Regions from separate parts of the Streptomyces sp. NPDC028331 genome, predicted to be linked through region 2. Evidence: riboswitches for the same ligand, from Rfam matches in the RefSeq annotation. Region 2 holds a riboswitch; each other region holds the start of a gene.
The links. Region 2 has a riboswitch for cyclic di-AMP ahead of ACZ4SW_RS00745 (transglycosylase SLT domain-containing protein). Riboswitches for the same ligand answer to the same signal wherever they lie in the genome.

Region 1 (5,413 bases), on a different contig from region 2:
CGCCCGTGTTAATGCCGGAGCGCCGACATGTTTACGGTGTGTTGCGAAGTCCTCACACGGTCCGCCCGGTCCCCCGCGCCGGGAAAGCGAAGCCGGTGCGCGGCCGTCGAGCGCTCCCTGTGCAGCGCCGTGATCGTCCGTGCCCGCTCGCTGTCCCCGCGCGCGACGGCGTCCACGATGCCGCCGTGCTCCGCCCAGGACTCCACGGGGTCGACCGGCGCGTCGACCGCGTACATCCATGCGATCTTGTGCCGCAACTGGGCCAGCGCCGAGGTCAGCGCGGGACTCCCGCAGGCCTGCGCCAGCGTCTCGTGGAACCAGCCTCCCAGGGAGCGCAGATCCTCGCTGCTACCCGTCCTGGCCCGCTCCTGGCCCAGCCTGACCAGTCCGCGCAGGACCTTCAGGTGGGCCTCGGTGCGCCGCTGCGCGGCCCGGGCGGCCCCCAGCGGCTCCAGCAGCAGCCGCATCTCCAGCAGGTCGGCGGCCTCCTGCTCGGTGGGTTCGGCCACGCACGCGCCCGCGTGCCTGCGGGTGACGACGAAGCCCTCGGCCTCCAGCGTGCGCAGCGCCTCGCGCACGGGAACCCGGGAGACGCCGTAGCGCCGCGCGAGGAGTTCCTCGGTGAGCCGGCTGCCGCGCTCGTAGACACCCGCGACGATGTCATCACGGATCGCCGTGCAGACCGAGTGCGCCGGAATACGCATGACCGACCTCCGCCTTAATCCCCGCGAAACGCTCCCGATTGACGCGTGTTCAACCGACTCTATTGCAGCGGGCCGGAATTTCCGACGGCGGGCCGGAATCCATGGATATTTTTTGGTCACACACCGTTCGAAAGCGGACGACGGCCCCCGCTGATCAGCGGGGGCCGTCGGAGTGCGGGGGCGCCTTTCGCGGGCGGAAGCGGTCAGAGGTTCACGCCGTGCGAGCGGAGGTAGGCGACGGGGTCGATGTCGGAGCCGTACTCGGGAGTGGTGCGGGCCTCGAAGTGCAGGTGCGGCCCCGTGGTGTTGCCGGTGGACCCGGAGAGGGCTATCTGCTGGCCCGGGGTGACCCGCTGGCCGACGGAGACGCCGATGGACGACAGATGGCCGTACTGGGTGTAGGTGCCGTCGTTCATCTTGATGACGATCTGGTTGCCGTACGCGCCGCCCCAGCCGGTCTGGACGACCGTGCCGGCGCCGACGGCGTGCACGGCCGTGCCCGTGGCGGCGTGGAAGTCGATGCCGGTGTGGGTGCCGGAGGACCACAGGGAGCCGCCGGTCTTGTAGCCGGTGGACACGTAGGAGTTGAAGACCGGCGGCACGAAGGCGTTGAGACGCCTGCGCTCGGCCTCGCGTGCGGCCCGCTCCTTGGCCTCGCGCTCCTGCCGGGCCTTCTCGGCGGCCTTCCTGCGTGCGGCCTCCTCGGCCTTCTTCTGCTCGGCGGCCTGCTTCTGGGCCGCGGCCTGTGCGTCGATCTGCTCGGCGACCGAGTCACCGAGGGTGACGGCCTGGATCAGTCCGGTCTGCTCGACGGGGGCGCCGGCGGCGAGCGCCGGGGTGGCCAGGGTGCCGATGACACCGGTGGTGGTGAGCGCGGCGACGCCCACGGCGTTCGCAGTCGTACGCTTCACACGGCTCGGGCGACGGTGCTTCCCGGTGGCGCAGATGAACGCCATGAAGTGGCTGGTCCTTTCCTTCCCTCTCGCCTACCGGGTTAGCTGACGGGTTCGGAGCAGGAAGGTCTCCTACGGGCTCGCGCCCGATTCACCCCAGGGACTTCGGGTTTGGGTCCCCGGCTCCCCTGGCTCGCGCCGTACGGGGACTCGGCGATGACTGTCCGGTGCCGCGGGTGCGGCGCACTGCCTGACGGACAGCCCGAATGACGCTAAGGGGACCGTCTTTCAATCAGCAAACGCAGAACGGGGTTTGTAGCGCATCCCACAGGGCAGAGAGGCAACCTCTGTGGCAATACGGACAAACCCCTCAACGGGCAGGGCCCCGGTGACACGGGAAGTCACCAGGGCCCCGGGGCCGGCACGGCGCACGCGCGCGTGCGGTGCGTTCTATTCGGCCGCCACCACGGTCACTTCTCCGATGCCGAGCGCCTCGACGGGCTCCTTGATCTGCGCGGCGTCGCCCACCAGCACGGTGACGAGACGGTCCACCGGGAACGCGTTCACCACGGCCGCGGTGGCCTCCACGGTGCCCGTCGCGGCCAGTTCCTGATACAGCGTCGACTGGTAGTCGTCGGGCAGGTGCTGCTCGACCTGGTCGGCGAGCGTGCTCGCGACGGCCGCCGCCGTCTCGAACTTCAGCGGCGCCACGCCCACCAGGTTCTGCACCGCGACGTCACGCTCGGCGTCCGTCAGTCCCTCGGCGGCGAGGGTGCGCAACACCTTCCACAGGTCGTCGAGCGCCGGGCCGGTGTTGGGCGTGTCGACGGAGCCGCTGATGGCGAGCATCGCGGCGCCCGTGCCGTCCGGCGCGGAGCGCAGTACCTGGCCGAACGCCCGCACCCCGTAGGTGTAGCCCTTCTCCTCGCGCAGGACGCGGTCCAGGCGGGAGGTGAGGGTGCCGCCGAGGCAGTAGGTGCCGAGCACCTGGGCGGGCCACACGCGGTCGTGACGGTCGGGCCCGATCCGGCCGATCAGGAGCTGCGTCTGGACGGCGCCGGGACGGTCCACGATGATCACGCGACCGGTGTCGTCGGCGGTCACCGGGGGCACCGGGCGCGGCCCCGCGGGCGAGCCCGTCCAGGCGCCGAGGGTGTCGCCGAGGAGGGCGTCGAGATCGATCCCGGTGAGGTCGCCGACCACGACCGCGGTGGACGTCGCGGGGCGCACGTACCGCTCGTAGAAGGCGCGGACGGCCGCGGCGTCGATGGTCGCGACCGTCTCCTCGGTGCCCTGACGCGGACGCGACATCCGCGAGGACGCCGGGAAGAGCGACTTGGACAGCTCCTTGGCGGCGCGGCGGGCCGGGTTGGCCGTCTCGTGCGGGATCTCGTCGAGGCGGTTGCGCACCAGGCGCTCCACCTCGCTGTCCGCGAACGCCGGCGCCCGCAGGGCGTCGGCGAGCAGCCCGAGCGCCTTGGGGAGGCGGGAGGCGGGCACCTCCAGGGAGAGGCGGACGCCGGGGTGGTCGGCGTGCGAGTCGAGGGTGGCGCCGCAGCGCTCCAGCTCGGCGGCGAACTCCTCGGCGGAGTGCTTGTCGGTGCCCTCGGAGAAGGCGCGCGCCATGATCGTCGCGACGCCGTCGAGGCCGGCCGGCTCGGCGTCCAAAGTCGCGTCGAGGAGCACCTCGACCGCGACGACCTGCTGGCCGGGACGGTGGCAGCGCAGCACGGTCAGGCCGTTGTCGAGCGTGCCGCGCTCGGGCGCCGGGAACGCCCAGGGCTTGGCCTCGCCGGGCTGGGGCTGCGGGTGGAACTCCATGGTCGCGAGCTCGGTCACTTCGCCGACTCCTCGGTCTCGTCGGTGGTCTCGGCTGCTTCCGGGGCCTCGGCCTCGGCCGCGACCGGCTCGTACACGAGCACCGCGCGGTTGTCGGGGCGCAGGCGGGCCTTGGCGATCTCCTGCACCTCCTCGGCGGTGACCTCGAGCACGCGCTTCACCGCGGTCAGGGCGAGCTGCGGGTCGCCGAACAGCACCGCGTACCGGCACAGTTCGTCGGCGCGGCCCGCGACCGTGCCGAGCCGGTCCAGCCACTCGCGCTCCAACTGCGCCTGGGCGCGTTCCATTTCCTCGTCCGTCGGGCCCCGCTCGGCGAACCGGGCGAGCTCCTCGTCGATCGCGGCCTCGATGACGGGCACCTCGACGTCGCCGGAGGTCTTCACGTCCAGCCACCCCAGGGAGGGCGCGCCGGCGAGACGCAGCAGGCCGAACCCGGCGGCGACGGCGGTGCGGTCGCGCCTCACGAGCCGGTTGTACAGGCGGGAGGACTCGCCGCCGCCGAGGATGGTCAGCGCCAGGTCGGCCGCGTCGCACGCGCGCGTGCCGTCGTGCGGCAGCCGGTAGGCGGCCATCAGCGCGCGCGCCGGGACCTCCTCCTCGACGACCTCGCGCAGCTCCCGGCCGATGACGTCGGGCAGCGAGCCGTCGCGCGGGGCGGGCTTGCCGTCGTGGGACGGGATGGACCCGAAGTACTTCTCGATCCAGGCGAGGGTCTGCTGCGGGTCGATGTCGCCGACGACGGACAGCACCGCGTTGTTGGGCGCGTAGTAGGTGCGGAAGAACGCGCGCGCGTCCTCCAGGGTGGCCGCGTCCAGGTCGGCCATCGACCCGATCGGCGTGTGGTGGTAGGGGTGGCCCTCGGGGTACGCGAGGGCGGTCAGCCTCTCGAATGCGGTGCCGTAGGGGACGTTGTCGTAGCGCTGGCGGCGCTCGTTCTTCACGACGTCCCGCTGGTTCTCCATCGACTCGTCGTCCAGCGCGGCGAGCAGGGAGCCCATGCGGTCGGCCTCCAGCCAGAGGGCGAGCTCGAGCTGGTGGGCGGGCATGGTCTCGAAGTAGTTGGTGCGCTCGAAGCTGGTGGTGCCGTTGAGCGAGCCGCCCGCGCCCTGCACCAGCTCGAAGTGGCCGTTGCCCTTGACCTGGGCGGAGCCCTGGAACATCAGGTGCTCGAAGAGGTGGGCGAGACCCGTGCGCCCCTGAACCTCGTGCCGGGAGCCGACGTCGTACCAGAGGCACACCGCCGCGACCGGGGTCAGGTGGTCCTCGGAGAGCACCACGCGCAGGCCGTTGGCCAGGCGGTGCTCGGTCGCTGTCAGGCCCCCGGAGCCTGCCTCGGCTGTGGCCGTGTGACCCATGGGCATGTACGTCCCTTCGATCGAGGAAGCTGTCGCGGAAACCGCGTTTTCCTGCCGGTGCTGTCACTGTATGCAAGCGTGCCGACCGGTGGCGAAGTTCCCGGGCGGCGTACGCCGAGAGCGAGACCATGATTACGTGGGGTGGGGGATCCCCGCGGTTGACGCGTACCCGGGGTCGGGCCGGTCGTGATCGTCGCCGGGCCGGTGCACGGCCCCCTGGGACGGGCCCTGGTCCGCGTTGTCGGTGGGTCGGTCCACAATGGTCGGCGTCAGATTCGTTTCCATGCCCAGCACAGACGGTGAAGGAGCCGGCAGCGATGGCCCGCCGCAGCACGAAGACCCCGCCACCCGACGACTCGTACGAGGAGAAGATCCTCGACATCGACGTCGTGGACGAGATGCAGGGCTCCTTCCTCGAGTACGCCTACTCGGTCATCTACTCAAGGGCCCTGCCGGACGCCCGCGACGGCCTCAAGCCGGTGCATCGGCGGATCGTCTACCAGATGAACGAGATGGGCCTGCGCCCCGACCGCGGCTATGTGAAGTGTGCCCGCGTCGTCGGCGAGGTCATGGGTAAGTTGCATCCGCACGGCGACGCGTCGATCTACGACGCCCTGGTGCG
Region 2 (5,413 bases):
TGCGCACCCGGCTGGCGGTGAGCCGGGGTACCCCGAAGCTCGGCGCGGGCTATGTGTCCTCGGTCCCGGGCCTGTACTTCACCGGGCTGCCGGCGGCGGCCTCGTACGGGCCGGTGATGCGGTTCGTCTGCGGCACGGAGTTCGCGTCGCCGCGCCTGGCCAGGCACTTGGCAGCGGCCCACGGCTGACAGCGGCGGGCCGCTGGGCCCGGTTGGCCACCGGGCCTTGGCCGGTCACCGGGCCTTGGTCGGCCGCCGGGCCCCGGGCGGGCAGCCGGGCCCCGGCCGGTCACCGGGCCGCCGGGCCTTGGTTGGCGGCCGGGCCCTGGGCGGGCCGCCGGGCCCCGGCCGGTCACCGGGCCTCGGCGGGTCGCCGGGCCTCGGCCGGTCACCGGGCCTCGACGGGCCAGGGGTGGCCTCAACGGGCCACGGCACCTCGGTCGGTCACCGGACCACCGCGTGGTCCTTCCCCGGGAAGGGCCACGCCGGGGCGGCGGTCGCCTGCCGCGGGGGCGTGCGGAACGGGGCGCGAGCGTTCGACCGGCGCGCCCACAACGGTTGTCGGACCGGAGGCCGACGAATGCGCGGCCGGGCTCCGGACACCGCCCGCGAGGTCGGCCGGTTCCCGGTGGGTGGCCGGACGACGGCTGGTTCCCGGTGAGTCGGGGGAGCGTTCCATCCGTATTCTCTGATCATGGCCGCACCCCTCGCATATTCACTCATCGCCACTGACCTGGACGGGACGCTGCTGCGCGGTGACGACACGCTCTCCGACCGGTCGAGGGCCGCGCTGACGAGGGCCGCCGCGGCGGGCGCGCAGCACCTCGTGGTGACGGGCCGTCCGGCGCCGAGAGTGCGGCCGCTGCTCGACGACCTCGGCGGCAGGGGGCTCGCGGTGTGCGGGCAGGGCGCGCAGGTGTACGACGCCGGCGCGGACCGGTTGCTGTTCTCCGTCACCCTGGACCGGGAGTTGGCCGAGACCGCGCTGGGCAAGATCGAGGCCGAGGTGGGGCAGGTGTACGCGGCCGTCGACCAGGACGGCGTGGACGGGCTCACGCTCATCGAGCCGGGTTACCGGATGCCGCATCCCACGCTGCCCGCGGTGCGGGTCCAACGGCGCGACGACCTGTGGTGCGCGCCCATCAGCAAGGTGCTGCTGCGGCACCACGCGCTCACCGACGACGAGTTGGCGACGGCGGCGCGCAGCGCGGTCGGCTCGCTGGCGACGGTCACCATGTCGGGGCCCGGCACCGTCGAGCTGCAGCCGTGCGGCATCACCAAGGCGACGGGGCTGGCGCTCGCCGCCGAGTACCTGGGCCTGGGGCCGTCCGGGACCATCGCGTTCGGCGACATGCCGAACGACATCCCGATGTTCGACTGGGCCGCCCACGGCGTCGCCATGGCCAACGCCCACCCCGAACTCAAGGCGGTCGCCGACGAGATCACCAAGTCGAACGAGGACGACGGCATCGCCGTCGTCCTCGAACGAATCTTCGCAGGCCGCTAGGCCTCAACCTCAGTACGCGCTGTGCACGTTGTCGATCGAGCCGTACCGGTGGGCGGCGTAGTTGCACGCGGCCGTGATGTTCGCCACCGGGTCGTAGATGTTCCAGGACGTGCCCGGCACGTGGTACGCGCGGAAGGTCGGGTCGATGACCTGGAGCAGGCCCTTGGACGGGATGCCCATCCGGGCGTTGGAGTCCCACAGGTTGATGGCGGACGGGTTGCCCGACGACTCACGCATCACGTTGCGGTAGATGCCGTAGTAGGAGCCGGGAATCCCGTGCTGCCGCATGACCACCAGGGACTGGCGGATCCAGCCGTCGAGGCCGGCGGCGCGCGTGGGGGCGGTCTGGGCGGTCACGGCCTTGGTCGCCGCGGAGGCGGGGGTGGCGGCGGAAGCGCTGGTCGCGCCCAGGAGCGGGAGGGCGAGAACGGCGGCACCCGTTCCCGCGGCGGCGAGGGCACGGGTGAGGCGCGCGGCCGTGGAGCGGCGGTCCCGACGGCGTGCGGGCAGGGCGAAAGCGGGCATGTCGTAGTCCTCTCCAACGCCTGCGAGGTGAGCTGTCGGGTTCGGGCGGGGAGGTGCCCGGCCGTGTCCTCGGTGTCGAGGGCTCGGCTTCACCCCAAGCCGTTCCGGCGCTGTGTCCGTTCCGGCGACTTACCTGGGTCCCCCGCTCCTGCCGTGGTGGGTTGATGGGCTCGCGAGCGGCGGCAGGATTCGGCGGTCCGCTCGGATCGATTGGGAAGGTATGCGAGAGCACATGTCCGAAACAAGCCGTGAAGTCACACTGCAAGGGAAATGACCTTGAAATGCGGGAATAAGGGATGTGATCCAATTTGTTGACCGGAGTTCAACTTGGCAGAAGCAAAGCGGAAGTTGAGATTCCGAAGACGCCGCCGCGCCCTGCAGGGGCGTGAGCTAATTCACTCGCGTGTTTCTTGATCGTTACTCGTCATTCAAGAGGTCGGGACGGCAAATCGGGCAAAAAGGCCGAGGGTTGTCGCTCGCCTGACGGATTTCTGGAGTAAATACCCACAATTCGGACACGCCTCCGTGTCCGCGCGCATCACATTCCGGGACCGGGAGGCGTGACCGGCGTCACTCGTCGTGCGGTACGGCTGTGCGCGCGCCCGCGCTCCCCGGTTCAGCCGCTTCCCGGGAGCCGGATGTGCGCCCGGCCGGGTGACGGCGCCGGCCGGGTGACGGCGCGGGGCGGGACGGCCGGGGGCGACCGGGTGCGGGCGGTCATGTCGCTCCAAACCCGCTCGTATCACCTGATCAAGAACATGCCGCTCGTGATCCGATACGGCCCGGCCTGGAACAGCGGGCACTCGTGGTGATCGAAACCTGACCGGATACGCTGACTTGAGTGATGGCGGCGACAGATCGACAAACTCAGTGAGCCATGTCGACGGGCGACGTCATCGACCAAGTGACCGACCTCGCTACCGACCGTGTGATCGTCAGCAGACGTCAGCAGACAGGAGACCTCACGTGACCGTCGTCGGGCCGTTCGGGCTGAGCGTGCGGGACCAGGCTCTGGAAGCCGATGTCCAGGCCGGATTGGCCGCTGTCGAGGAAGGGCTGCTCGACGCCACGAAGAGCGAGGTGCCCTTCATCACGCAGGCGGCGCAGCACCTCGTGCACGCGGGCGGGAAGCGGTTCCGGCCGCTGCTCGTGATGCTCGCGGCACAGTTCGGCGACCCGTACGCGCCGGGCGTCGTCCCCTCGGCCGTCGTCGTCGAGCTCACCCACCTCGCCACGCTGTACCACGACGACGTGATGGACGAGGCCGAGGTGCGCCGCGGGGTGCCCAGCGCGAACAGCCGCTGGGGCAACTCGGTGGCGGTCCTCACCGGCGACTTCCTGTTCGCCCGCGCGTCCCACATCCTGGCCGACCTCGGCCCCGAGGCGGTCCGTATCCAGGCGGAGGCGTTCGAGCGGCTCGTCACCGGCCAGATCCTGGAGACGGCGGGCCCGCGGGACGGCCGTGACCCGGTGGAGCACTACCTGGACGTCCTCGCCGGCAAGACGGGCTCCCTGGTGGCGGTGGCATGCCGCTTCGGCGCGATGATGTCGGGCGCCGACGAGACGGTCGTGGACGTGCTCACGCAGTACGGCGAGCGTCTCGGTGTGGCGTTCCAGCTCGCCGACGACGTCCTGGACATCGCCTCCGACAGTCACGAGTCCGGCAAGACCCCGGGGACGGACCTGCGCGAGGGCATCGCCACCCTGCCGGTCCTGCGCCTGCGTGAGCGCGCGCAGCGCCACGGGCTGCCGGAGGACGTCGCCCTGTGCGAGCTGCTGGAGTCCGACCTCACGGACGACGCCCGCCACGCCGAGGCCCTCGCCCGCCTCCGGGTCCACCCGGCCCTGGAGCAGGCCCGCCGTGACGCCGTCCGCTACGCGGAGGACGCCCGCTCGGCCCTCGCCCCGCTGCCCGACAACGGCGCGAAGGCGGCCCTGACGGAGTTGTGCGACGCGGTGGTGCACCGGGCCGGGTGACGCCCGGCGCCCCGTACCCCGCCCGGCGTGAGCCGCGTCACACGTCGCTCGGCGCTCCCTGACGACCCCTACGGGTGGGGCACCGCGCCCCGCCCGTCATGTCATACCCCAGAAGTACGCGGAGTTGGCCCCGCGGTCTGACGCTTCTCTTCCGCCGATTTGGTCCTATGGAGAGGACCACCTCACACGAATCCGGGTGAGAATGGCGGCGTAGGGGGTGGGGGCGTCCCCCGGCTCGAGAGAAGTCGAGAGCTCGGGGAGTGCGCAGACGACAGGCCGCCGCCGATGACGGAGGTAAGGCACACATGGCACCGTACGAATCCGACGACAGCGCACCCACCGGGGAGGTCGAGGACGTACGCGACGGCCGGCGCAGGGCCGCGCGGTACGTCGTCCCGGTCACGGTGGTGGGCGTGGCGGCGGCGACCATCGGGCTCGTCCCGGCGTTCGCCGGATCAGGGGACCCCGACCTGCCGAAGATCAGCGCGCAGCAGCTCATCGAGAAGATCTCCAAGTCGGACGTCCAGCGGATGTCCGGCACGGTGACGATCAGCACGGACCTGGGCCTGCCCGACCTGGGCGGCCTGGAGAACAGCCTCGCCTCGGGTGCGCTCTCCCAGGGCGGGCAGAGCAAGGGCGACTCGGCCGCCGACCCCAGCTCCAAGCTGCTGGAGCTGGCCTCCGGCACCCACACCGTGCGGGTCGCCGCCGACGGCCAGGACAAGCAGAAGCTGTCCCTCATCGAGAAGGCCGCCGAGTACAGCGTCATCCGCAACGGCGACCAGGTGTGGGCGTACGACAGCGCGTCCAACCAGGCCTACCACGCGACCGGCGCGGGCGAGCACAAGAGCGACCGGGCGGCGCCGAAGGACGTGCCGGCCACGCCGCGGGACTTCGCCGATCAGGCCCTGAAGGCGGCCGACAAGACCACCTCCGTGACGGTCGACGGCACGGCGCAGGTCGCGGGCCGGGACGCCTACAAGCTGCTCATCCGGCCGAAGCAGTCGGGTACGACGGTCGGCGCGATCAGCATCGCGGTGGACGCGAAGACCGGACTGCCGCTGAAGTTCACGCTGACCCCGGCCAAGGGCGGCGCGGCGGTGCTGGACGTGGGCTTCACCCAGGTCTCGTTCGCCAAGCCGGCCGCGTCGACGTTCGACTTCACGCCGCCCAAGGGCACGAAGGTCACCCAGGGTGACGACGCCAAGGCCGGGCACGAGGCACCGCGCAAGGAAACCGGCGGGACGCCCTGGGGCAGCGCGCCGAAGACCCTCGGCGAGGGCTGGAACGCCATCTATGTGTTCGACACCGGCAGCAAGGGCGGGGTGCCGTCCGGATCGCCGTCCGGCGACGGCGCGGCCTCCGGCTTCCTCAACTCGCTCGGCGACCACGTCACGGGCAAGTT
Region 3 (5,413 bases), on a different contig from region 2:
CGCGGCCGCTCACCATCGGCGGGCAGCACATCGCCCCCGGCGACCCCGTCCTCGTCGTCCTGGCCGCCGCGGACCGGGACCCGGCGCGGTTCGCCGACCCGGACGTCCTCGACCTGGCCCGCCGCGACAACCAGCACCTCGGGTACGGGCACGGCATCCACTACTGCCTGGGCGCCCCCCTGGCCCGCCTGGAGGGACAGACGGCGCTCGCCACGCTCCTGACCCGCCTGCCGGACCTGCGCCTCGCGGTGGACCCGGCCGAACTGCGATGGCGCGGCGGACTCATCATGCGGGGCCTGCGCACGCTGCCCGTGACGTTCACACCGGTTCCGGAGAAAGGTCACGAACCTCCCGCGGCCGTCCGCACATGACACGGCGAACACGCCGATGGTCACAAGAAGGTGACAGGATCTCACCTCTGTGATCTTCACGTGATCTACGCTGCATTAACTTGTGACAAGCGATCTGGTGCCGATACGTTCACGCAGCAACGCGGCGGTCCGCACGTCACGGCCGCCGCGTCGGTCGATGCTGTCGTGTGAAAGGCAACCGCATGCTCTCCGGGAACGGTCGTCACCGTCGCCCCCGTCAGGCTCCGGCTCTCCTCGTCGCGGCGGGGGTGACCGGATCAGCGATCGCGATCCCGCTGCTCGGCGCCACCGGCGCGAGCGCGGCCACCGGCACCACCTGGGACCAGGTCGCGGACTGCGTCAGCGGCGGCTCGTGGAGCGCGGACACCGGTAACGGCCGCTACGGCGGGCTGCAGTTGACGCAGGACGAGTGGGACAAGTACGGCGGTCTCGACTACGCGCCGAGTCCCGACCAGGCGAGCCGCTCGCAGCAGATCGCCGTCGCCGAGAAGGTCCTCGCGGCCCGGGGCGTGTCGGTCTGGGGCACCTGCGGTCTGCTGAACGGCCTGAGCAAGGACTCCGGTCCCGCCGACGTCGACACGGGTGTCGCCGGTGACCCGTCGTCCAGCAGCGGATCGTCCTCCGGCTCCGGGCTGGATTCCGGGCTGGACTCCGGCCTGGGGCTGTCCGACTCGTCCGGGTCATCGGCGGCGGCCACTCCGTCGGCCTCTTCGTCCGCCTCCTCCGCTTCGCCCTCCTCGCCCTCCTCCGCCTCGTCGTCGCCCTCGTCCTCGTCCGGGAAGTCGAGCGCCGACCCCACTCAGAGTGCGCAGGGGTCCGGCGGTACGCCGACGGCCACGACGAAGAGCGGCGAGTCGGACAAGTCGGAGCAGAACGACGCACCGTCCGGCGCGAGTTCGACCGAGGCTTCGGGCGCCGGCCGTCATCGGGGCGACAGTGCCGACGAGGGGGCCGCGGACGGCCGTACCGGGGACGCATCCGGTCGGCATGCCTCACGCGACGCGGCCGGAGCGCGCGACACCGTCGACGGCTCGTACCTCGTCCGCCCCGGCGACAGTCTGTCGTCCATCGCCGACTCCCTTGCCATCGGCGGGGGATGGGCGATGCTCTACGAGGCCAACAAGCAGACGGTCGGTGCCGACCCGAACCTCATTCTCCCCGGTCAGAGCCTTGCTCTCGACGCCGGCGCGAGTGGCGGGTCGTCCTGAACTGCCCCTTGTGAGGCGGAAGTTCGCGACCCACTTCGATCCGGAATGTCCTGTTTGGTGAAAGTGAGATATGGGTCTCATAAGCCCTGATCGTCTTTGAAATTCCGGGGATCGACTGCTTACGGTCGTGATCGCTCGCCACAGCGAGCCCCTGCGGTCGCAACGCCGAATCCTGCCAGCGGCCGTACGGGAACAGTCGTCGCGTCAAGCGCCGTAGGCAGGAGCGGGGGACCCAAGGTAGGCGCCGCGTCCGGGAGTTGACCGGAAGCGGCTCGGGGTGAAGCCGCGTCCCGCAAGGGATGCGGCCGGGCAACTCAACCGGCCCGAACCCGACAGCTCACCTCGCAGGCGTCGGTGAGGGGAACGAACCATGCTGTGTTCCGGCAACGGCAAGCACCGCCGCCCGTCCAAGGCCACCCGTGCCGTCGCGCTCGCCGGCGTCGCCGGCGCCGCGATCGCCGGCCCGCTCCTCGCGGCCGGGAACGCCTCCGCCGCCACCGCCTCCCAGTGGGACGCGGTCGCGCAGTGCGAGTCCGGTGGCAACTGGCACATCAACACCGGCAACGGCTTCTACGGTGGTCTGCAGTTCACGAACTCCACCTGGGCCGCGTACGGCGGCACCTCCTACGCCTCCCGCGCCGACCTGGCCACCAAGGGCCAGCAGATAGCCGTCGCGGAGAAGGTCCTCGCGGGCCAGGGCAAGGGCGCCTGGCCGGTGTGCGGCAAGGGCCTGACCAACGCCACGTACAACGGCGCCGCGGCCACCGGCTCGTCGAGCGGTGCCAAGAGCGCCCCGAAGAGCACCACCACTCGCTCGACCGAGCAGCAGGCGGCCAACCGCTCCGCGCACCGCACGGCCCCGAAGAAGACCGTCACCACCCCGACCGGCCAGAAGGTCAAGAAGGGCGACGGCGAGTACAAGGTGGTCAAGGGCGACACCCTCAGCTCGATCGCCACGAGCCACCACGTCCAGGGCGGCTGGAAGAAGCTGTTCGAGCTGAACAAGGACATCGTCCAGAACGCCGACCTGATCTACCCCGGCCAGCAGCTCCACCTGAAGTGACGGCCACCCGGTAGCCGGGTCACCCCCGTCCCCACGGGCTCCCCGCTCCGGTGCGTGTTCCCCCCGTACGCACCCGGAGCGGGGCTTTTGCTGTCCGGCCCCCCTTCGCCGTCCGGCCCCCTTCGCCGTCCAGCCCGCCCGTTGCCTGCCGCCCCGCCCCCCCGTTGCCACCCGCGCCCGTTGCCGCCCGTCCTCTTCGCCGTCCGGCCGCGTGGATTTCACCGATGCTTTCCCCCGCCCTTTGTTCCGCGGGGGAACAATGTGTACCGTCACCCTGTCCACGGGACGGTCGGTAGGCCGACCGGCAGCCCGGGGCGGTTAGGCTCTAGTCGCAAGGCACAGCCGTAAGGCACACAGCCCCGCACTTCCAGCGTCACATCCAAGAAGGAGATGCTCGTGCCGTCCATCGACGTCGTCGTAGCCCGGGAAATCCTGGACTCCCGAGGCAACCCCACGGTCGAGGTCGAGGTCGGCCTCGACGACGGCAGCACGGGTCGTGCCGCCGTCCCGTCCGGCGCCTCCACCGGCGCCTTCGAGGCCATCGAGCTGCGTGACGGTGACCCCAACCGTTACCAGGGCAAGGGTGTCGAGAAGGCCGTCCTCGCCGTGATCGAGCAGATCGGCCCGGAGCTGGTCGGCTACGACGCCACCGAGCAGCGTCTGATCGACCAGGCGATGATGGACCTGGACGCCACCGACAACAAGGGCTCCCTCGGCGCCAACGCGATCCTCGGCGTCTCCCTCGCCGTCGCCCACGCCGCCTCCGAGGCCAGCGACCTGCCTCTGTTCCGCTACCTGGGCGGCCCGAACGCGCACCTGCTGCCGGTGCCGATGATGAACATCCTGAACGGCGGCTCGCACGCCGACTCCAACGTGGACATCCAGGAGTTCATGATCGCCCCGATCGGCGCGGAGTCCTTCTCCGAGGCGCTGCGCTGGGGCACCGAGGTCTACCACACGCTGAAGAAGGTCCTGAAGAGCAAGGGCCTGTCCACCGGCCTCGGCGACGAGGGCGGCTTCGCCCCGAACCTCGGCTCGAACCGTGAGGCCCTCGACCTCATCCTCGAGGCCATCAAGGAGGCCGGTTACGCCCCCGGCCAGCAGATCGCCCTCGCGCTCGACGTGGCCGCCTCCGAGTTCTACAAGGACGGCAAGTACCTCTTCGAGGGCAAGGAGCGCTCCGCCGCCGAGATGACGGAGTACTACGAGGAGCTCGTCGCGGCCTACCCGCTCGTCTCCATCGAGGACCCGCTGTTCGAGGACGACTGGGCCGGCTGGAAGGTCATCACCGACAAGCTCGGCGACAAGGTCCAGCTCGTCGGCGACGACCTGTTCGTCACCAACCCCGAGCGCCTGGCCCGCGGCATCGAGGAGGGCGCGGCCAACGCCCTGCTGGTCAAGGTGAACCAGATCGGTTCGCTGACCGAGACCCTGGACGCCGTCGAGCTGGCCCAGCGCAACGGGTTCAAGTGCATGATGTCCCACCGCTCCGGCGAGACCGAGGACGTCACCATCGCCGACCTGGCCGTCGCCACCAACTGCGGCCAGATCAAGACCGGCGCCCCGGCCCGCTCCGAGCGCGTCGCCAAGTACAACCAGCTCCTGCGCATCGAGGAGATCCTCGACGACGCCGCCGTGTACGCCGGCCGCTCGGCGTTCCCGCGCTTCAAGGGCTGAGTGGCACAGGGCCGGCGTTCAGCCGGTCGTACGTACGTCCCCGTACTCGGTCCCGTACCGTGTGCGGGGACGTACGCACGTATGAAGGGGAGGCGGGAGACATGGCCGGCAAGGACCGCGACCGGTTCTCCACCGCGACCAGGCTCCGGCTGCTCGGCGAGCAGACCGCGGCCCGGGTCTACCGCTCCCAGACCAGACGGCAGGCCCGCCGCTCCCGGCTCACCGGCCGGGCGGCACTGCTCGCGCTGGTGCTGTGCTCGCTGATCGTCGCGCTCGCCTATCCGATGCGGGAGTACGTCTCCCAGCGGACGGAGATCTCCGACCTCCAGCGGCAGCAGGAGCAGGCCCGCAAGCGGGTCGAACAGTTGCGTGACCTGAAGGCGCGCTGGCAGGACGACGCGTACGCCGAGCAGCAGATCCGGCAGCGGCTGCACTACGTGATGCCGGGGGAGACCGGCTACATCGTGATCGACCCGGACGCGGTCAAGCAGTCGCGCGCCGACCGCACGACGGCCGTACGCCCCTGGTACGCCGACCTCTGGGACGCCGTCGACAAGGCCGACAGGGCGGGCAGCGCGGACCGGGCCGACGGCCCGGCCGCTGATCGCTCCGCGCCGCTGACGCGCCCGTGACGCACCGGGAGCGGCACCCATGACGCACCGTGACACGCCCAGGGCGGCGCCCCCGACGCACCGCCCATGACGCACCGTCCATGAGAAAGACAGCCTGAAAGAGAGCCATGGAAACCCCTCCGCCGCCCACCCCGCGCACCGAGCCGACGGACGCGGACATCGAGGCCGTCCGGCAGCAGCTCGGGCGCCCCCCGCGCGGGCTGCGCGCGATCGCGCACCGGTGCCCGTGCGGGCAGCCGGACGTCGTGGAGACGGCGCCGCGGCTCCCCGACGGCACCCCGTTCCCGACGACGTACTACCTGACGTGCCCGAAGGCCGCCTCCGCGATCGGCACGCTGGAGGCCGACGGCGTCATGAAGGAGATGACCGACCGCCTGGCCACGGACCCGGAACTGGCCGCCGCCTACCGCGCCGCGCACGAGGACTACATCGCCCGCCGCGACGCCATCGAGGTCCTGGAGG
Region 4 (5,413 bases), on a different contig from region 2:
CACCGGCATCGGCTTCGGGATCGCCGCGCTGTCCGCGGAGCGCCAGCGGGTCCGGCGGGTGCTGGCGCCGCTCGGCGGGCTGCTGCTCGCGATGGGCATGCACTCCATGTGGAACGGGTCGTCCACGTTCGGCCAGTACGGGTTCTTCGCGGTCTACGCGTCGTTCATGGTGCCCGCGTTCGGGCTGCTGACCTGGCTGGTCATCTGGACGCGCCAGCGGGAGCTGCGGACGGTGCGGGAGGAACTGCCCGCGTACGCGGTCGCCGGGTGGATGGGGCCGGTGGAGCCGTTCGTGCTCGGTTCGATGCGGGCGCGGAGGCTGGCACGGGAGCACGCGAGGCAGCACCTGGGGAAGGCCGCGGCGCGGTCGGTGGCGCAGTACGAGGCGTACGCGACGTCGCTGGCGTTCCTGCGCCACCGGGGGCGCCGGGGGCGGGCGGGCGCCGATTTCGCCGTACGCGAGGGGGAGTTGCTGACCGAGCTGTGGGCCCGCCGGGAGGTGGCGCGGCCGGCGCTGGAGTATGCGGCACGGACGACGATGCCGGTGGCTCCGCCGGTGTGGCCCGGATACGGGAACGTGCCCCACCAGAGGGCCCCGCACTACGGCCCGGCGGCCCCGTACTACGGCCCGACTGCCCCGCACTACGGCCCGACCGCGCAGCACTACGGCCCGACCGCCCCGCACTACGGCCCGGCGGCGCCGTATCCGGAGTACAACCCGTATCGCTCCTAGGAGTTGCGGCCGGTGCCGCACCGCCGGATCTCGCCGGCCGGCCGGTCTCCGTGCGCAGCGGGACGGAGACGGCCGGCGGTCTGCCCCGCTACGCCGACGCCTGCGTCAGCTTGGCCACGTCCTCGTCCGTCAGCGTCAGGTCCGCCACGGCCAGCAGCGCCGGAAGCTGCTCCACCGTCCGCGCCGAGGCGATGGGGGCCGTGACCGTCGGCTGGGCCGCCAGCCAGGCGAGCGCCACCGTCGGGATCTCGGCGCCCCGGGCCTCGGCGACCTCGTCCAGGGCCGTCAGGACCCGCTGCCCGCGCTCGGTCGCCAGGTGCTTGGCCGCGCCCTGGGCACGCGCCGACTCCACCGTCGTACCCGGCCGGTACTTGCCGGTCAGGAAGCCGGAGGCGAGCGCGTAGTACGGGACCGCCGAGAGCCCCGCGCGGGAGGCGACATCCTGCAGCGCGCCCTCGTAGGTGTCGCGCGAGACCAGGTTGTAGTGCGGCTGCAGCGCCACGTACCGCGCCAGGTTCTCGCGGTCGGAGAAGTCCAGGGACTCCTGCAGCCGCTCGGCGGAGATGTTGGAGGCGGCGATGGCGCGCACCTTGCCCGCCTTCACCAGCTCGTCCAGCGCGCCGATGATCTCCTCGACCGGCACCTCCGGCTTGTCGTAGTGCGTGTAGTAGAGATCGATGTAGTCGGTGTCCAGGCGGCGCAGGGACGCGTCGGCCGCGGCCTTGATGTTGGCGGCGGTCAGGCCCTGGTAGTCGGGGTGCTGGCTGACCTTGGTCGCGATGACCACGTCGGAGCGGTTGCCGCGCGCCTTGACCCACTTGCCGATGATGGTCTCCGACTCGCCGCCCTTGTTGCCCGGCGCCCAGGCCGAGTAGACGTCGGCGGTGTCGATGAAGTTGCCGCCCGCCCGGGCGTAGGCGTCGAGGACGGCGAAGGACTGCGTCTCGTCGGCGGTCCAGCCGAAGACGTTGCCGCCGAGCGACAGCGGGAAGACCTCGAGATCGGACGAACCCAGCTTGCGAAGAGAAGTCATGCTCTACGCCAACGCCCGGACGGGACGGGCGTCTTCCGCGAAGCCCGCAAAGATCCTGTAAACGGGCGCGCCTTGGGGCGTCAGGGGTTGATCCCCTTGCTCTGCAGCCACGCCATCGGGTCGATCGCGGCGCCGCCGTTCGGGTGGACCTCCAGGTGCAGGTGCGGTCCGGTGACGTTGCCGGTCGCGCCCACGCGGCCGATGACGTCGCCCGTGCTGACCTTCTGCCCGACCGTGACGCTGATCGACGACTGGTGGCAGAACCACAGCTCGGTGCCGTCGTCGAGGGTGAGGATCGTGCGGTAGCCGTACGCGCCGGCCCAGCCCGCCTCCGTGATCGTGCCGCTGTGGATGGCCTTGATGAGCGTGCCGGTGGGCGCGGCGAAGTCCAGGCCGGTGTGGTAGCCGGAGGACCACATGCCCCCGGCGTCACCGAAGCGGGAGGTCAGGGTGTAGGACGAGGTCGGCAGCGAGTACTGCTGGGCGAGTTTCGCCAGCCGCGCGGCCTCCTCCGCCTTCTTCTGCTGGGCGGCGGCCTTGGCCCGCGCGTCGTCCTGCGCCTTGGCCGCCGCGGCGGCGGCCTTCTTCACGGCGGCGTCCTCGGCGGCCTGCGCGGCCGCCCGCGCCATCCGGTCCTGCTGGGACTCGGCCTGCTGCATGATCCGGGCGCGCAGCGCCTCGCCCGCGTTCTTCGCACCGGCGGTGTCGGTGGCGTCGGTCCGGCCTACGGTGCTGAGCGCGGTGGCCGAGCTCTTGGGGGCGCCGGAGTCCTCGCCGATGAGCGCCTTGGCGGAGTCCGTGACCGAGGAGAGGTCCGGCAGGGATATGGACACCGGCGGCTTGCCGGACTGCGCGGTGGCCATGCCGCCCGCGCCGACGGCCGCGATCACGCCGACGCCCAGAACGGTGGAGCTGCGGGCGAGCCCGCCCCCGCGCTGCTTGGCGACGCGGTGCCGGCCGCGGACGGGACGGACGGAGTCCTCGGTGGGATTCCACTCCTCCCAGGGGCCCTCGTCGAGGCCGGGGGCGACGTCGAGCGTCTGGGTGCCGTTCGGGGCGAACGAGGTGCTCTGGGCAGGCCGGTTGAACGCCACGTGGGCGCACTCCTTTCCTTCCGTCTCGCCTACCGGGTTAGCTGACGGGTTCGGAGCAGGAAGGTCTCCTACGCGCGTATACCGGCCGTGCGAACACGGCGATATCCGCTCGATTCACCCCAAGGTGGTGGTTCCCCGGCTCCCTCGCGGGATTCGGCAGGCGCGCACGGAGCCGTCTCTGGTGACGGCTGGGACGACCGCGCTGCGTTATCGAACGTTAATAGACGCGGGGCCTGTATTCCAAGCTGTTCGGACAGATCCGTTCAAGCCGCTGGCCAGGACTTTCACGGCCTGAAGGGAGAAAAAGGGGCGAGTCGCCCCGGCCTCAGAGACCTCACCGGTATTGACAGTATGTCAGTTGTTATGCGCAGGGGCATCACTCACTCACCGTCTGTGAGCGCGCCCGGAGGCGGGCGCGCCTGCGCACGGCCAGCAGGGCCATGTCGTCCGTGCCGCGGCCGCCGGTGTGCCGGGCGACCTCCCGGGTGACGGTGCTCAGCAGGGCGCCCGGGCCGGGGAAGACCCGCCCGGCGAGCCGGACGGCGGGGTCGTAGAACCGGCCGTGGGCGTCCCGTGCCTCCGAGACTCCGTCGGTGTAGAAGAGCAGCGTCGAGCCGGGCGGGAAGTCCCACTCCTCCGCCCGGTCGGGCCAGACGCCTAGGTCGCCCATGCCGAGCGGCAGCGCGGCCTCGGTGCCCTGCAACTCGCGCAGAGAGCCGTCCGGGTGCAGGAGCAGCGGAGCGGGGTGGCCGCGGTTGACGATGCGGACGACTCCGGAACCGTGCGGGATCTCGGCGAGCACCGCGGTGGTGAACCCCTCGGACGCGTCGGGCCCCTCGCGTCCGGCGCGGTCACGCGACAGCGCCCGCTCCAGGCGCCGGGCGACGGCCTCGAGCGTCGGCTCCTGCTCGGCGGCCTCCCGGAAGGCGCCGATCAGGACGGCCACGGCGGTCACGGCGCCCATGCCCTTGCCGCGCACGTCGCCGACGACGAGCCGTACGCCGTGCGGGGAGTCCTGGACGGTGTACAGGTCACCGCCGATGAACGCGTCGGCCTGGGCGGCCTCGTAGCGGGCGGCGATGTCCAGCCCGGCGATCCGGGCGGCGGGCTCGGGCAGCACCGCGCGCTGCGCGGCCTCGGCGATCTGCCGGGCGGAGGCGAGGCGGGCGACGTTGCGGCGGACCAGCACGTTGATGAGGACGGCGAGGGCGGCGACGGTGACGACGGTGGCCACCTCGGTGATCTCGCCCGCCCGTCCGAGCACGCCGAGCCCGAGACGGACCCCGACGACCACCACGACGGCCGTCACGCCGGTGAGGACGGTGCCCCGCAGCGGGAACAGGGGCGCGGCGACGAGCGGCGCGGCGGTGAAGAGGGGGCCGGCCGTGTAGTCGGAGGGAGCGAAGAGGTCGAAGCAGACCCCCGCGACGATCAGCAGTCCGGGCAGGGCGCGCAGGAACGCCCGCGCGTACGAGATCCGCCGCTCCCGGGCCTCGGCCTCCGCGTCTCCCTCTCCGTACGCCGACACCGGGACTGTTCCGGGGACGGGCGTGGGGGTGGGGAGGGGGGTGGCGGAGGCCCCGGGCGGGCCGGGGAGCCCGGAGTCGCCGGGGACTCCCGGGTCCTCAGGGACTCCGGGGTCCTCACGGACTCTGGAGGCGCCGGGGTGGCCGGACGCGCCGACGAGTCGGCCGCGTCGCTGGTCGGTGCGGCCGGGGAGGCGCCCGCCCCGCCGGTCGTCGCGGTCGAAGAGGCGTCGGACCGGCGGGTCGCGGTCCTCGGTCCCCCGCTCACACGACTCATGGGCCCCACGGGGCCATTGGGACACCTGGGACTGGGACATCTGGGACTGGGACACCTGGGACTGCTGACATTTCCGGGGCCCTTGGGACCGCTGGGACCCCTGGGATCCGTGCGACTCCTCGTCGTCAGGATCGTCCCGCTCCCATGACCACCGCTCGCCTGCTTGCTGCGCCACCCGTCCAGGCTTCCCGGAAGGGCGGCGGGGGGCGACCGCTGTGGGCCGGGCGGAGTAGCCGCCGCAGGGTGAAGGAGGGGGCCGGGGAAACACCGAGGGGCCGGGACGCACCGAGGGCCGGAGCCCTTTCGGACTCCGGCCCTCGGCCTTCAGTAGCGGGGACAGGATTTGAACCTGCGACCTCTGGGTTATGAGCCCAGCGAGCTACCGAGCTGCTCCACCCCGCGTCGGTGATTCCAGTGTACGCCATGCGCGCGACAGGTTGCGCACGCATTCCACCCCCACGGCGTCCCACCAGCGGAATCCGGCCCGACGCGAGGCCGCCCGGCCCCGGTTCTACGCCGTCAGGAACGGGCGCCCGGGGGCAGCAGATGGGCGTTCGGGGCCTTGGCGCGGTCCTCGAACTCCGGCAGCAGCACCACGTCCACGCCCGCCGCCGCCAGCACCGCGTTCCCGTCCGCGGACGCGACGAACGTGTCCGGTTCCCGCCAGGCCGTCACCACCCGTCGTACCCCCGCCTCGGCGATCAGCCGGGCGCAGGGCGCGGGCCGGGAGGCGCGGCGGGCGCACGGTTC

Region 1: linked by a shared signal. The riboswitch ahead of ACZ4SW_RS16020 (M23 family metallopeptidase) and the one ahead of ACZ4SW_RS00745 (transglycosylase SLT domain-containing protein) in region 2 are both predicted to bind cyclic di-AMP.
Region 3: linked by a shared signal. The riboswitch ahead of ACZ4SW_RS03635 (transglycosylase family protein) and the one ahead of ACZ4SW_RS00745 (transglycosylase SLT domain-containing protein) in region 2 are both predicted to bind cyclic di-AMP.
Region 4: linked by a shared signal. The riboswitch ahead of ACZ4SW_RS31715 (M23 family metallopeptidase) and the one ahead of ACZ4SW_RS00745 (transglycosylase SLT domain-containing protein) in region 2 are both predicted to bind cyclic di-AMP.

The regions. Positions count from the first base shown of each region.
Region 1 is NZ_JBVHTR010000009.1:158,245-163,657, forward strand. It holds gene ACZ4SW_RS16015 (GntR family transcriptional regulator) at 9-704, opposite strand; gene ACZ4SW_RS16020 (M23 family metallopeptidase) at 908-1,660, opposite strand; cyclic di-AMP (ydaO/yuaA leader) riboswitch at 1,673-1,823, opposite strand; gene ACZ4SW_RS16025 (M16 family metallopeptidase) at 2,048-3,436, opposite strand; gene ACZ4SW_RS16030 (M16 family metallopeptidase) at 3,433-4,797, opposite strand; gene ACZ4SW_RS16035 (DNA gyrase/topoisomerase IV subunit A) at 5,109-5,413, shown strand, end outside.
Region 2 is NZ_JBVHTR010000001.1:157,327-162,739, forward strand. It holds gene ACZ4SW_RS00735 (FAD-dependent oxidoreductase) at 1-188, shown strand, start outside; gene ACZ4SW_RS00740 (HAD family hydrolase) at 694-1,506, shown strand; gene ACZ4SW_RS00745 (transglycosylase SLT domain-containing protein) at 1,516-2,031, opposite strand; cyclic di-AMP (ydaO/yuaA leader) riboswitch at 2,036-2,236, opposite strand; gene ACZ4SW_RS00750 (polyprenyl synthetase family protein) at 2,998-4,008, shown strand; gene ACZ4SW_RS00755 (LolA family protein) at 4,314-5,413, shown strand, end outside.
Region 3 is NZ_JBVHTR010000002.1:345,859-351,271, forward strand. It holds gene ACZ4SW_RS03625 (cytochrome P450 family protein) at 1-371, shown strand, start outside; gene ACZ4SW_RS03630 (LysM peptidoglycan-binding domain-containing protein) at 554-1,579, shown strand; cyclic di-AMP (ydaO/yuaA leader) riboswitch at 1,779-1,945, shown strand; gene ACZ4SW_RS03635 (transglycosylase family protein) at 1,950-2,642, shown strand; gene eno (phosphopyruvate hydratase) at 3,033-4,319, shown strand; gene ACZ4SW_RS03645 (FtsB family cell division protein) at 4,421-4,951, shown strand; gene ACZ4SW_RS03650 (DUF501 domain-containing protein) at 5,059-5,413, shown strand, end outside.
Region 4 is NZ_JBVHTR010000028.1:92,495-97,907, reverse strand. It holds gene ACZ4SW_RS31725 (PrsW family intramembrane metalloprotease) at 1-733, shown strand, start outside; gene ACZ4SW_RS31720 (aldo/keto reductase) at 822-1,766, opposite strand; gene ACZ4SW_RS31715 (M23 family metallopeptidase) at 1,847-2,860, opposite strand; cyclic di-AMP (ydaO/yuaA leader) riboswitch at 2,872-3,029, opposite strand; gene ACZ4SW_RS31710 (PP2C family protein-serine/threonine phosphatase) at 3,237-4,388, opposite strand; tRNA gene ACZ4SW_RS31705 (tRNA-Met) at 4,992-5,065, opposite strand; gene ACZ4SW_RS31700 (dihydrofolate reductase family protein) at 5,183-5,413, opposite strand, start outside.